Regions from separate parts of the Shewanella polaris genome, predicted to be linked through region 3. Evidence: predicted binding sites of a transcription regulator. Region 3 holds the regulator's gene; each other region holds the start of a gene.

Evidence for each region. Region 3 encodes LexA, which represses DNA repair genes until DNA is damaged. Its sites were predicted from a motif close to TACTGTATNNNNATACAGTA; they were not measured.
Region 1: a site for LexA is predicted at 2,852-2,871, ahead of dinB (DNA polymerase IV). Genes of this name have one in related genera too.
Region 2: a site for LexA is predicted at 1,875-1,894, ahead of FH971_RS11190 (YebG family protein). Genes of this name have one in related genera too.

What each region holds. Positions count from the first base shown of each region.
Region 1 covers NZ_CP041036.1:3,518,928-3,523,857, reverse strand. Annotated here, with positions in the region: gene nqrF (NADH:ubiquinone reductase (Na(+)-transporting) subunit F) at 1-126, shown strand, start outside; gene FH971_RS15265 (FAD:protein FMN transferase) at 248-1,261, shown strand; gene nqrM ((Na+)-NQR maturation NqrM) at 1,319-1,543, shown strand; gene bfr (bacterioferritin) at 1,788-2,258, shown strand; gene bfr (bacterioferritin) at 2,271-2,738, shown strand; gene dinB (DNA polymerase IV) at 2,910-3,989, shown strand; one part of gene FH971_RS15240 (IS3 family transposase) at 4,109-4,460, shown strand; one part of gene FH971_RS15240 (IS3 family transposase) at 4,460-4,930, shown strand, end outside.
Region 2 covers NZ_CP041036.1:2,571,713-2,576,642, forward strand. Annotated here, with positions in the region: gene prc (carboxy terminal-processing peptidase) at 1-149, opposite strand, end outside; gene proQ (RNA chaperone ProQ) at 171-782, opposite strand; gene FH971_RS11185 (GAF domain-containing protein) at 1,061-1,519, opposite strand; gene FH971_RS11190 (YebG family protein) at 1,570-1,863, opposite strand; gene FH971_RS11195 (paraquat-inducible protein A) at 2,077-2,703, shown strand; gene FH971_RS11200 (paraquat-inducible protein A) at 2,813-3,409, shown strand; gene FH971_RS11205 (PqiB family protein) at 3,396-4,930, shown strand, end outside.
Region 3 covers NZ_CP041036.1:274,676-279,605, reverse strand. Annotated here, with positions in the region: gene plsB (glycerol-3-phosphate 1-O-acyltransferase PlsB) at 1-1,769, opposite strand, end outside; gene lexA (transcriptional repressor LexA) at 2,033-2,647, shown strand; gene FH971_RS01205 (cell division inhibitor SulA) at 2,644-3,150, shown strand; gene coxB (cytochrome c oxidase subunit II) at 3,544-4,930, shown strand, end outside.

The DNA.
Region 1 (4,930 bases), 1.4 Mb from region 3:
GACGCTCCAGAAGATTGTGAGTTCTACATGTGTGGACCTCCAATGATGAATGCAGCCGTAATTGGTATGCTTAAAGATTTAGGTGTCGAAGATGAAAACATCTTATTAGATGATTTTGGCGGCTAATGAGTTAGCTCATTACATTGACATGTAAGTCATGAAAATTGCAGCAATGCAGACAGGGTGGTTAAACACGAGTCTGTGTGCTGCAATTTTTTTTATTCATTTGAAAAAGTGTAAATTTGAAATGACCGTAAATTCAATCAAGTTACTGCTATTGCCAGCCCTTTTGCTATTCGTCAGTGCATGCAGCTCACCAGAGCCGATGATTTCATTATCAGGTAGTACAATGGGGACCACATACCATATTAAAGTGGTACCTAATGAAAAATTACCAGAACCCCAATTACTTCAAGCTGAAATAGATATGGCCTTGGAAGTTGTTAATGATCAAATGTCGACCTATCGTCCAGACTCGGAACTGTCGAAATTTAATCAATTACAAATACAACAGAGAGTTAAGGTTTCAGCTGATACGATTAAAGTGATAAAAGAGGGAATGCGTCTTTATAAAGAGACCGATGGGGCGTTAGATATCACCTTAGGCCCAGTGGTTAACTTGTGGGGTTTTGGTCCAGATAAAAGACCTATTACTGAGCCAAGCCAAGCCCAAATTGATGCCGCAAAATCTAAAATGGGCATCAATGAATTGTCAATTAGTGGTCATAGCTTAATTAAGCATAATGCCGATTTATACATTGATTTATCATCAATTGCCAAAGGCTTTGGTGTTGATAAAATTGCGGCCATTTTAGATAAGTATCATGCCAGTGGTTACCTTGTAGAAATTGGTGGTGAGCTTAACGTCAAAGGCACTAAAGCTGATCATTCACCTTGGCGCGTCGCAGTTGAGCAACCCACTAGTGAAGGGCAAGTGGTGCAACAAGTGATTGAGCCAGGAACCATGTCATTAGCAACATCTGGCGATTATCGTAACTTTTATCAAGAAAATGGCGAACGTTTTTCACATTTGATTGATCCACGAAGTGGATATCCTATAAAGCATAAACTTGCGTCTGCAACCGTGTTAAACTCTAGTTGTATGACCGCAGATGGATATGCTACCGCCATGATGGTGTTAGGTACTGAGGCTTCCCTCGCACTTGCTAAAGAGAAACATTTAGCAATAATGCTGATAGAGAAGCAAGAGCAAGGTTTTAAGGTCTATTACAGTGATGCGTTTAAAGCGTATTTGAAATAGGTTTTTTTGATTCAAAACTACTCAAGCTTGAGCTGAATGAGTTGACTGGAGTTCGTTATGAGCACATTTATTGCTGCATTTGTGGTGTTATTATTATTTTTCTTATTGATGTCTGTCGGATATATCGTTAAAAAGAAAGCGGTTGAAGGCAGTTGTGGTGGTTTAGGTGTTTTAGGTATTGAAAAAGCCTGTGACTGTGATGATCCATGTGATGCTCGCAAGCGTCGTATGGAAAAAGATCAAGCTCGCAAAGAAATGCTTAATCAAAACCGCATTATTTAAGTCAAACGGTTTTATAAAAGCCATTTAAGAAACAATGTTTTTAGCGCTTACAATGTAAAGAGTCTTCATTTTGAAGGCTTTTTTTATGTCTTATTTTTAGATTGCCATTACAAATCTAAGTTGTAATGATAACGGTTATCAGTTGTAAGTGTGTGAAATAAAAAGGAAATTTGCCTTTCTCTCTACAGTGTTCTATTCTATGTGAAATTGATCGAGATCAAATTATTTATCAAGGGACATTACTATGAAAGGTCATCCTAAAGTCATCAGCCAACTCAATCGCGTACTTACTTGCGAGCTGACGGCCATTAACCAATACTTTTTACATGCTCGTATGTTTAAACATTGGGGTTTGGCTAAGCTTAATGAAAAAGAGTACAAAAAATCGATTGAAGACATGAAGCATGCTGACAAATTGATTGAACGTGTTTTGTTTCTTGAAGGTTTACCTAACCTACAACAGCTAGACAAACTTCGTATTGGTGAACATGCTGAAGAAATGCTTAGCTGTGACATGGCGGCAATAACGGCACAAATTGCCGTTTTGCGCGAAGCTATTGATATCTGCGAAACCCAGCAAGATTATGTTAGCCGTGATCTGCTTGAAGATTTACTAGAAGACGAAGAAGAGCACCTAGATTGGATTGAGTCGCAACAAGAGCTCATCACTCAAACCGGTATTCAAAATTATCTTCAATCACAAATTAACGACTAATAGGAACAGATTATGAAAGGTCATCCAGAAGTTATAGACGCCCTAAATCTTTTATTAACCGGTGAGTTGTCTGCCATGGATCAATATTTTGTCCATGCGCATATGTATGAAGATTGGGGATTCAATGAATTATATACTCGTATCTTGCATGAATCAGATGACGAAAAGTTGCACGCGGCAAAATTAGTCCAACGCATTTTATTCTTAGAAGGCACTCCCGATGTAGGTAGCCGTGAAGCATTGAATATTGGTAAAGACGTGCAAGAAATGTTTAGAAATGATTTGGCATATGAATATCATGTCGCTGATAATTTACGTAAGGTGATTGCCCTATGTGAAGAAAAAAATGATTATCAAACCCGCGAAATTTTAGAAGTATTACTTGATGACACGGAATCTGACCACATGTACTGGTTAGAAAAACAATTAGGTCTTATTGAGCGTGTAGGTTTGCAAAATTATTTGCAGACAAAAATGTAATTTATTTGTAAGAGCATATCATTTGCAAGATAGTATCATTTTTAGATTGTATCGTTTTTAGTTAACAGCCCAACTATGTTGGGCTTTTTTGTGTTTGCAAGAGAATGATTGAATACTGTTTTTGTATACAGTAGTATTACGGTTAATTAAGTTACTGGTAATGGTTACAGAATGCGTAAAATCATTCACATCGATATGGATTGCTATTTTGCTGCCGTTGAAATGCGAGATTTTCCTGAACTTCGAGGGAAAGCTATCGCTGTTGGCGGCAGAAGCGATCGACGAGGTGTGATAAGCACATGCAGTTATGAGGCCCGTAAATTTGGGGTCCGCAGTGCCATGTCCAGTTATCACGCACTGCAATTGTGCCCGAATCTAATTTTAGTGCCTGGGCGAATGGATGTGTATAAATCAGTATCATTGCAAATACGTGAGATTTTTCATCGATACACTGATCTGGTTGAGCCATTGTCTTTAGATGAGGCTTACCTTGATGTTAGCGACTGCCAAGCTCATCAAGGCAGTGCCACGTTAATCGCTAAAGCAATCCGCGATGATATTTTTAACGTTACCGGGTTAACGGCTTCAGCCGGTATTGCACCCATTAAGTTTCTAGCCAAAATTGCTTCCGATTTAAATAAGCCAAATGGTCAATATGTGATTACCCCGAATCAAATTGGCGATTTTGTCAAAGACCTACCCCTGAGTAAAATTCCTGGTGTTGGTAAAGTCACCTCAAAAAAGCTAGCCGATATAGGTTTAACCACTTGTTATGATGTGCAGCAATATTCCAAACCTCAGTTAATCGATGCTTTCGGTAAATTTGGCCATGTGTTAATAGAGCGTTCTCAAGGTATCGATACCAGGCAAATTAGCCCTCACCGAGTGCGTAAATCGGTTGGTGTTGAAACGACGTTAGCCAAAGACATTTTTACTTTAGAACAATGTCATCAAGTATTACCACAGCTTATTCAAGAACTGAGTACTCGTGTTCATCGAAGTGCTAAAGACAGGCAAATCCATAAGCAGGTCGTTAAACTTAAATTTAACGACTTTAAACAAACTACCATTGAGCATCGCAGTGATGAGATTTCAATTAATTTGTTTCATGAGTTGTTATTGCAAGCTTTGCAGCGCAGCCAAGGACGAGGGATCCGTTTGGTTGGCGTGAGTGTTGGTTTAGCGGATGTAACGTTGGCAACGGCAGATAACGGTGTGGATCAAATTACTCAACTCGATTTACAGTTTTAATATTTCATACGTTGAAGTTCTTTATACCAATGGGTACAAAAAAGGCGACATTTCTGTTGCCTTTTTTGAGTCTGTAAATGTCCCGTCCTGAGATAAGTTGACACATTGGAGACTTATCTATGAAACCTTCAGTATCAATCAATATAAAACGTACTCAACGAGATTACACATTAGGCTTTAAATTAGCGGTTGTTAGTCAAGTAGAAAAAGGCGAGCTAACGTATAAGCAAGCTCAAAACCACTATGGCATTCAAGGGAGAAGTACCGTCCTAACATGGTTACGAAAACATGGTAGATTAGATTGGTCCCAGCCGATTGAGCATTCACCTATGTCCAAATCTACAGAAACACCCGCCCAGAAAATCAAACGATTAGAGAAACAAGTCTCCAATCTCGAAATGAAAAATATGATTTATGGCGATATGGTCGAGTTACTTAAAAATGAGTACGGTATTGATTTAGAAAAAAAGTACTTAGCCGAACGCTCTGGCTTGCCAAAGAAAAAGGCACTGTAAAGCTAGCGACAGCGAGTCGGCAGTTTAACCTATCAAGACAAGCTGTTTATCAATGGAAGCAGCGCTTAGCAGCAAGAGCTGACATGTTAAAACCGGTGATGACTATGGTTATGTATTGGCGTCAGTTCATGCCCAGAGTGGGTACGCGTAAGCTTTATCAACTCATCAAGCCACAGTTACTTGAACAAGGCATAAAGCTAGGTAGGGACGGCCTATTTCAGTATTTAAAACAACACAATATGTTAGTAAAGCCTAGGAAGAATTACACCAAGACAACCCATAGCCACCATTGGTTGAGAAAACACCCAAACTTACTCAAAGACAGAGTGGTGAAGAGCGTTGAAGAGGTATTTGTCAGTGACATAACCTACGTAAAATCAGACGAAGGAACTCACTATTTATCATTAGTCACAGATGCATATTCAA
Region 2 (4,930 bases), 2.3 Mb from region 3:
AAAGTTGTTACTCGCTTGCTAGCCACTTTATGCTGTGGCTCTTGTGCTAGTTTAGGTAACTCGCTGATTTGAATCGTTGGTGAAATTGCCCATGCCGAAAAGCCGACAAATAAACTGGCAATTGACGCGGCCAAAGTAAGTTTTCGCATCAACAAGTACTCCTTAAATTTCTATAACAATATGTGCTCAGCACGTACTTTGATGGATAGGCCAGTGTCTAGCTGAACATGCACATCTTCTTTATTAATATCAGTCACGACTCCAGGTACAGGTGTGGCGCCTAACTTAACATTAACACGTTGTTTGGGTTTCAAATCTTCAAGTTTAGCCGGTACAAGTTTAATGACCGGAGCCGCTACAGGTGCTGGACGTTCTTTTTTAACAGCAGGAGCACGTTTCGGTGCAACTTTCTTAGCAGGCTTTTTAGGAGCCAAAGCTTGACGTTTGGCTTTAGCTTTATCTTGGCTTTCTTTAAGCGTCAAAATAGCATGGTCGATGTGCTCTTGTTCTAATTCAGCACATTCATTACCGTCAAGATCAATACGTTTAGCACCCGCTTTAACGCCTTTCAAATAACGCCAGCTGCTTGTGTAACGACGAAGCGCTACACGTAATTGTGTTTTACTGACTTTAGAATCATCAGCTAACCGTTCAGCCAAATCTTGAAACAAACCAATTTTTAATGGCTTAGTTTCACCTTCTGCAATAAAGCATAAAGGAAAGGTTTCATATAAATACGCTAATATTGCGTTGGTGTCGGTCAACTTGTCTGTTGATTCCATTTTTACTTCCACGTTAATAAAGGGACTGATTATGCGGCTTAAAATTTGCCATGCAGTCGTTCATCTTTCGTTAAACCTTAACCGTTAAGGCTCAACGTACAAAATATCACTATCCGCCAGTTAGCTAAAGTCATTGAAACAAACCTTAACAATTTAACCAAACTTACTCTCAGCTTAATCATCGCTCATCAGTAAATCCAGCACAAATGCGTATAGCGGCATATTATAAAGCCCACGGCAGCGAATGCGACCATGATTTAATCTAATTTGTTCGCTATTTAACCAAATAGGCAAGTTTCTAGACTTTTTACCATGTTTTCTAGGCCGATTTGATCATCTTGATCAAAACGATTCAATAATGGACTGTCAATATCTAACACTGCCACAACCTTATTGTCCTGTCTAACAGGAATTACAATTTCAGAATTACTCGCCGAATCGCATGCTATATGACCATCAAAATCATGAACGTCAGCAATTCGCTGGGTTTTATTTTCTGCAGCAGCAGTCCCACAAACACCTTTACCCATATTGATACGGGTACAAGCGACTTTACCTTGGAATGGACCAAGGACTAATTGCTCACCGCGCTTGATATAAAAACCAGCCCAGTTAAGGTCTTCCAGGTTGTCATTCAACAACGCTGAAAAATTAGCCATTGCCGCAATTAAATCATCTTCGCCTTCGAGTAAAGCTTGTGCTTGACGATTTAACGTTTGGTAAAATTCGGTTTTCATTTCCATTCCTTAAGCTGAACACTCACAAAAAGAGTGAGCTATTAACGTGCCTATTCGGCTGATGTATTTTTAGCGGTCACTTTCTTGCTTTTTGCCGCAGGAGCGTTTTTAACCTGTACGATACCTTTTAGCAAGTTAGAAAGCTCATCTTTATGGTTTGCTAGGTAAAATGCCAACTGTTCGCATTTATTTTCATCAAGTCCGAGGTCTGCCTTAGCGATAAAAGGCACTAGATTATCGGAAATATCAAGCATCTTATCGTAGGCATCTGCCTCTTTCTTCGATATAAATGTCATCTTTTCCACCCCTTCTCTGACCACGACAAACTGGGTTATCACTGCCATGATGTAATCCTCACTGTTTTTATATACAGTGTATAGAATCTCACATAGTTAACTTATGATGCAAGTGTTCTGGTTATTCTGATATTATCAAGTGAAGAAAATTGAGACTTTTTAACAATTGATACATTTATTTACCAATATAAGGCAAAGCAGAGAGGCTTAACTCTTCGCTCCCCCAATAATGCGTTTCAATATGGATTAGATTAATTCTACATGCATGAACTTGATGACCATGATTCAATAATTTTATGCCAATCATGTGATTTGGTAGTGAGGAGACGAGCTTTGCCTTCAAGTGCTAGAGCGTTGTGCCCACGCTGTCACACTGCATTATATGACGCTCCTTATTGCTCAATTAATGGCATGTTGGCATTGTGTATCGCGGCGCTGATTATTTTTATTCCCGCTAATTTATTACCTGTACTTGAAATTCATTTTCTTGGTAGCGTGCGAACGACAACCGTATTGCAGGCTGCTATTACAGTGTGGTTAGAAGGATATTGGGTTGTAGGCTTAGCGGTAATGGTCGCGGCGGTTATCGCACCTGGACTCTTAATATTGTCGATTCTAACCCAAGTGGTCATTGTAAAATTAAAGCTTCATAGTTCATTTTGGCAAAGAACTTACAGTACACTTTTAAAAAATCATGGTTTGATATCACAAATGACCATGTTAGAAATTTACGTCATCAGTTTTTTAGTGTCCGCATTTCAACTTTCTGATTTTTCCGATGTTTATTTCGGAATGGGCACCTTGTGTTTTACCATGTTGTTTATCATAATTTTATTCTTACAACGTGAATATAACCTAGAACACATGTGGAGCTATGTTGATGCCTAATCATCCAACCACCATTGCAGGTGAAATCACAAAATGCAGTGCAGAGACCGTTGAGAATACGAACGACGATACAACAAAAAAGACCCCATCGAATTTTCAAGGAAAACAAATGGGCTTATGTCTATGCCCTGTGTGTCGTAAACTTAATCTGCTTAGTAATGGTCATTGTAGACGTTGTTTTAGCCAATTAAGCAGCCGTAATTATGCCAGTATCCAGCAAAGCTGGGCTTTATTGATCACGGCAACTATTTTACTTGTGGTCGCCAATATTTATCCCATCACGTTATTAACTAACCGTGGTGTAGTTACCAATGACACTATTTTCAGTGGTATTAGCCATTTAGTCAAAACCGGCATGTTCCCGATTGCCATTATCGTTTTTACAGCGAGTATTTTAGTACCTTGGCTAAAAATTATTGGCTTAGCTACTTATTTGTCTGCTATCAGTTTTAACCTACCAATATCAAAAAGAAAGTTAATGGTTGGTTTTCACATCATTGAATGGATTGGCCGTTGGTCAATGCTCGACTTATTCGTGATTTCATTAACGGTTGCCTTAGTGAATATGGGGCAACTTTTAGACGCCAAACCTGCACCCGCCGCAACAGCATTTGCATTAGTTATATTACTAACGCAACTCGCGGCAAAAGTGTTAGATACTCGTTTACTCTGGGACCGCTTGGAACAAACAAATGACAGAAATTGAATCGCCGAAAATTGTGAAGAAAAAATTATTCTCGCCAATATGGTTATTACCTGTTGTCGCCTTGATATTAGGCGCTTGGTTAGGTGTAAAAAGCATTAAAGAGTCAGGCATTGAAATTTTGATCCACTTTCCCAGTGCCGCTGGAATTGATATCGGTAAAACCTTGGTAAAATACCAAGGTTTGTCGGTAGGTAAAGTAACCGATATAGGCATTGATGATGATCTTAAAGGCGTTAACGTAAAAGTAGTCATGGATTACCGCGCTGACCCATTTTTGAATAAAAATACCCTTTTTTGGTTAGTTAAACCTAAAGCCAGTATCACCGGGGTTGAAGGATTAGATACCTTATTTTCGGGAAATTACATTGCAATCCAACCTGGAGATGGACGTTCTGCCACTATTTTTGAAGCACAACGTGAAGCCCCAGCGATTCTTCCCGGCAGTGAAGGAATAATGATTGAACTGAAATCCCCCAAACTAGGATCGATTGATGTCGGCTCGCCAGTATTTTTCCGTCAAGCTCCTGTAGGAAGTGTTGTTAGCTATCGTCTAGATGGAAATAAACAAATTATTATCAGCGCATTTGTTCAAGAGCAATATGCTCATTTAGTCAATAAAGACTCCCACTTTTGGAACGTGTCAGGCTTAAAAATAGATGCTTCTTTATCTGGGGTAAAAGTCAGTACTGAAAGTATCGCGTCTATTCTGGCCGGCGGCATCAGCTTTGATACCGGAAGCAACACTTTAAAAGCCGAAAATGGTGATGTTTACACCCTCTATGATGATGAAGTCACCGCTATTGGTGGGGTTCATTTTAGGTTAACCGCTGCTGACAGTGAAGATGTTAATGAAGGTACAGCCATCATTTACCGTGGTGTCATTATAGGTGAAATTGAAAAAGTAACGTTAACCGAGACTGGTGTCGAATTTCTCGCTCGAGTAGAACATCAGTACCAAGCCTTAATCACCAATGACAGCCAATTTTGGCTAAGCGGCGCTGAATTATCGTTAAAAGGTGTCAAGCACCTTGGGCGTTTGGTGACTGGGAGTGTCATTAATGTATTACCCGGGACTCAGGACTCTGCGGAGGCGGAGACGATGCAGTTTAATTTAGCATCACAAGCTCCCGATTTGCTCACGCAAGATAAACTTAGCCTGACAGTGGTTGCCAATACCCATACAGGTATCAGCAATGGCGCACAAGTGCGATATAAACAGCTACCTATAGGAAGTATTACCAGCATCAATTTAAGCCAAGATTTTTCTGCGGTCGAATATCATATTGAAATTCTTCCCGAATTTAAAAATCTACTCACAAAAGGCAGTTTCTTTATTCCAGAAAGTGCCTTAGCCATTAATGCTTCATTAGATGGAATAAGCGTTAACACTCGTGACGTGACCACTATGCTTGAAGGGGCAATTAGCTTAATTCCTGGTAACAACAAAACATTGATTCCAGCCAACAGTAAATTAACACTGCATGAATCAATTGAATCAGCCCAGACACTTTATGCCCAACA
Region 3 (4,930 bases):
CTAACAAACTTATCTAACGACAAGCAATGATCAACAATCGATTTACCATTACCTTCTGCTACAGATGTGAAATCGGTATATGGCACGGTGTTAAGTAAGGCTAAATACAAATCAAGCTGACGTTCTAACTGGCCTCTTTCCAACGCATTTTGCTCTGATGCCAATAACACCAAACTGGTCAATGCCACCGAACTGGCGGCGGCTGCACCATTAATATTAGTCATCACGCGGTTAGCTAATGAATTAACCGATGGCGTAAACCACGACGGTTTTTGATCGGGATCTTTTGCAAGCTCAGCACGCCATTCCGGTGCCTGCTGATTTAAGAAGTGCTGTAGATTAATGGGTTCACCAAAATTGACATAACCTCGGCCAAAATTACCTAATCGACTAATTGCCCCAAATACCTGCCACACAGATTCTTTTTTCTTTTTCTTACCACTTAATTCTTTATGATAAGTAGCCACTTCCATAACATGGTCATACCCTAAATACACAGGTACTAAAGTCACTGGACGCTCTATCCCACGTAACACACTGTTAATAGTCATGGCCAACATACCCGTTTTAGGCGCCAGCAAGCGTCCGGTACGCGAACGACCACCTTCAGTGAAATATTCGACGGAATAACCCTTAGCAAACAACTGATCTAAATATTCACGAAAGACTGCTGTATACAGTTTATTGCCATTAAAACTACGGCGGATAAAGAATGCCCCACCACGACGGAACATCGGTCCTGCAGGCCAGAAATTAAGGTTAATACCCGCGGCAATATGTGGAGGAACCATGCCCTGGTAATACAAAATATACGACAGTAATAAGTAATCCATATGACTGCGATGACAAGGCACATAAACAATCTCATGGCCATCATGATGTAACTGTCTTACCTGTTCGGCACCTTTAATATTAATGCCACTGTATAATTTATTCCATAACCAAGTCAGAAAGCGTTCAGCTATGCGCACTAAGCTATCGGAATAATGAGCAGCAATTTCGTCAAGATATTCAATAGCAGTTTCGCGAGCTTTCTCCACCGAGACTTTTTTGCTTGTCGATTCTTCTTCTATCGCCTTCTTGATAGACTCAGATTTTAGTAAAGAAGCAAACAATACGTTTCGATTAGGTAACTGTGGTCCTGTCATTACCTTGCGTTGACGGCGAAAATGCACTCGTGCAACACGGGTTAACTTGTGAGCAATTCTTTTATCTGTACCGTGTTCATCGGCCATATAACGAAGCGATAATGCATTAGAGAACTGGACAAAATTATGTCGTCCTAAAAATAAAATCATTAACCATTTACGTAGCCATGTTGGATTTTCTCTTTCAAATACAGCCGCTTTCATGCTGTCATCTTCTTTCCCTGGGGTACGTCCCCAATAAAGACAAACAGGAACCAACTGAATATCTAATTCAGAGTTCTCACGATGAAGAGATAATAGACTGGTAAAATAATTAATGAATTTTTCACCACTTTCGCGTTTACCAAATAATGGTTTGCGCCCCTCTAAACAAACAACACGAGGCACTTGCAAGCCATCAAGCTTTAATGGTTCATAAGGACTAGGCATACCAAAGCCCTCTGTGATTTCGCTCAAGGCGGCAATATCACTAATAGATTCCGTTTTCATCAAATAAACTAAAGGTTTAGTCGGATCTATATTGAGGTCATCAAAAGGATCATGTGGTACAACAATCGTTTGCACCATCCATTTTTGAATCCACTTTAATGTTCGTAAAAATATTGAATCAGGTTTTGACATGGTTATTTTCGCAACATAAGCCACTATAATATTGTTGCATAGGATACCAGAAACAACCCCGCTTACACTATCTGGCTTATTTATCTTTACATTTTGGATTTCTTTAGAAGTCACACCCCAAAGTTAAAATATAAAATAATGCTTTATAACAGTAAATTAAATCAATTTGTACAAACAAATAACAAAAAACAGTTGGTTAATACTTGCGCGAACAGAATCACTGTATATAATGACAGTCACTGTATAAAAAGACAGGAATTGTCATGAGACCGTTAACGCCGCGCCAAGCTGAAATATTAGACTTAATTAAAAACAATATCGCCGAAACAGGTATGCCACCCACTCGAGCTGAAATTGCGAATCGTCTTGGCTTTAAAAGTGCTAATGCCGCCGAAGAGCATTTAAAAGCATTAGCCAAAAAAGGCTTTATCGAGATCATTCCTGGTACCTCTAGAGGTATACGATTACCTCATGAAGAACAGATTGAAACCGGTCTACCACTCATTGGGCAAGTTGCTGCTGGAGAGCCTATCTTGGCCCAAGAACATGTGGAAAACTATTATCAAGTTGACCCCAATATGTTTAAACCTGCCGCGGATTTTTTATTGCGGGTTCGTGGTGACAGCATGAAAAATATCGGCATTTTAGAAGGCGACCTCCTCGCGGTACATAAAATGCAGCAAGCACGTAATGGCCAAGTTGTGGTGGCACGAATAGACGATGACGTCACCGTAAAACGATTTGAACAAAAAGGTAACGTCATTTATCTGCATGCAGAAAATGAAGATTACAACCCGATAAAAGTAGATTTAAGTTGCCAAAGCCTAACTATCGAAGGGCTTGCCGTTGGTGTTATCCGTAATGGAGATTGGTTATGAACAAACTAATGGGCATCGCCCCACGCCACCCTGGCTTATGGGTAGATTTATCAGACACAGAACTTCAGGGCAACCAAACCATTCAAACATTGCAAACGGTTACCCAAGGTGAAGCAGAGCTGAGTCAATTGTGTAGTCAATTAGCAACGTTAAGCCAACAAGGCCGCTGGATTGTACTCATTAGCCCACCTCACATTGGTTATAAACATATGCTGGCAAGTGCCGGAGTGAGAATGGATCGCATTTTACTAGTTCACACCAAAGATGAAGTCGAGACATTATGGGCCATGGAAAAAGCACTCACTAGTGGTACATCTAGTGCAGTAGTAACTTGGACAAGCTCACTTGATGCTCGCGATAGTCGCCGTTTGGAAATAGTAGCCAAAAGCGCACGTGCATTAGGGATCATAATTGAAGATGTGAATACTCACTTACCTCACAAACATCAACTTGTTAGCCCTACCTTAGCAAATGGAACAAGTAATTTTTGCTCGTTTCACTAAGCACAAACCCTTAATTACCAAGCCCTGTATTGAATTCAGGGCTTTTTTTTCACCTTTTTCAGGCGATTAAGAAAAAAAGTGATCTTGATCAATCCTTAATCTACAAGTAATGTAATTAACAAGGATGAAACAATTTTTTATCTTTAATTTGACGTAAATGGCAGATTTAATAGTCATCGATGGGAAAACGTCAACACAAATTGATAAGTTCAGTCGTAGGTACAAGCGTGGTGCACAGCTAACAATAAAACCGTAGACCGTCTGTTTACAACCACCAAGGTACTTTGAGGTCATCAAACTTTTTTCGGGAACCGAAGAGTTTGCATAGAGCAGAGAATTACTGTGTGACTTTTCTTTGTAATTGCAATTTGCAATTAACAGAGGAGCAGTCTTGTGAAGCAATGGTTGTATTGTTTACTGGTTGTGTGTGTAGCACTTCCGCTTGGGGCAACAGCAATGCCCCTCAACATGACTCAAGGCGTGACAGATATCAGTGGTCAGGTTTATCACCTCCACATGACGATTCTTTATATCTGTTGTGCCATTGGGTTAGTGGTGTTTGGGATCATGATCTATTCAATGATTTACCACCGCAAATCAAAAGGCGCAGTCGCGGCCAATTTTCATGAAAGTACCAAAGTGGAAATTGCTTGGACCGTCATTCCTTTTATCATCTTAATCGCCATGGCTATTCCAGCCACCAAAACCTTAATTGCTATGGAAGATCCCAGCGATGCTGATCTCACCATTAAAATTACCGGGTCGCAGTGGAAATGGCATTACAGCTATTTTGATAAAGACATCGAATTTTACAGCTCATTATCTACCCCCAGAGAACAAATTGACGGTAGTGAGGCTAAAGGAGAACATTACCTCCTTGAAGTTGATAAACCACTAGTACTCCCCATTAACCAAAAAGTACGTTTTTTGATGACTTCTGATGATGTTATCCACTCATGGTGGGTGCCCGCTTTTGCCGTTAAAAAAGATGCTAATCCAGGCTTTATTAATGAAACTTGGACTCGTATTGATAAGCCCGGTATTTATCGCGGCCAATGTGCCGAATTATGCGGTAAAGACCATGGCTTTATGCCGATTGTAGTGCAAGCATTGTCGGAGGACGATTTTGATAATTGGTTAGTTGAACAAAAACAACTAGCAAGCAATGCCGCTGCTGCGGCGGCGGCATCAATGACCCAAACCCTGTCACTCGGAGATCTAACCTCACAAGGTGAACAAATCTATATTGCTAGGTGTGCTGCTTGTCACCAACCTAATGGTGCGGGTCTTCCTGGTGTATTCCCATCATTAATTGGCAGCCCTATCATAAAAGGCCCTGTTGAAGGCCATCTAAATATCGTCATAAACGGTAAACCAGGTACCGCAATGCAGGCCTTTGCAAAACAACTTAGCGCCCAAGAAATTGCAGCAGTGATTACCTTTGAACGTAATGCTTGGGGCAATAATAGCGGAGATCTTGTACAAGCTGCTGATATAGGGAAATTTTTAGGCAGTAACGAGGCAAAAACAGAAGCAAACAAAGCAGTTGCTGATGTCACAAGCACTATTGCAGCCACGACAACTGACATTACCGATGCGGTTACCGAGAAAGCCACTCAAGCTGTCGAAACCGTAGCAAAAGTTGCTCCAGCAGAAGATCTGCCCACGTTAACCATGGAGCAATTAATGACCGAAGGTGAGCAGGTTTATGCCACGACTTGTGCTGCATGTCACCAAGCCACTGGCGCAGGTTTACCTGGCGCTTTCCCTTCACTTATTG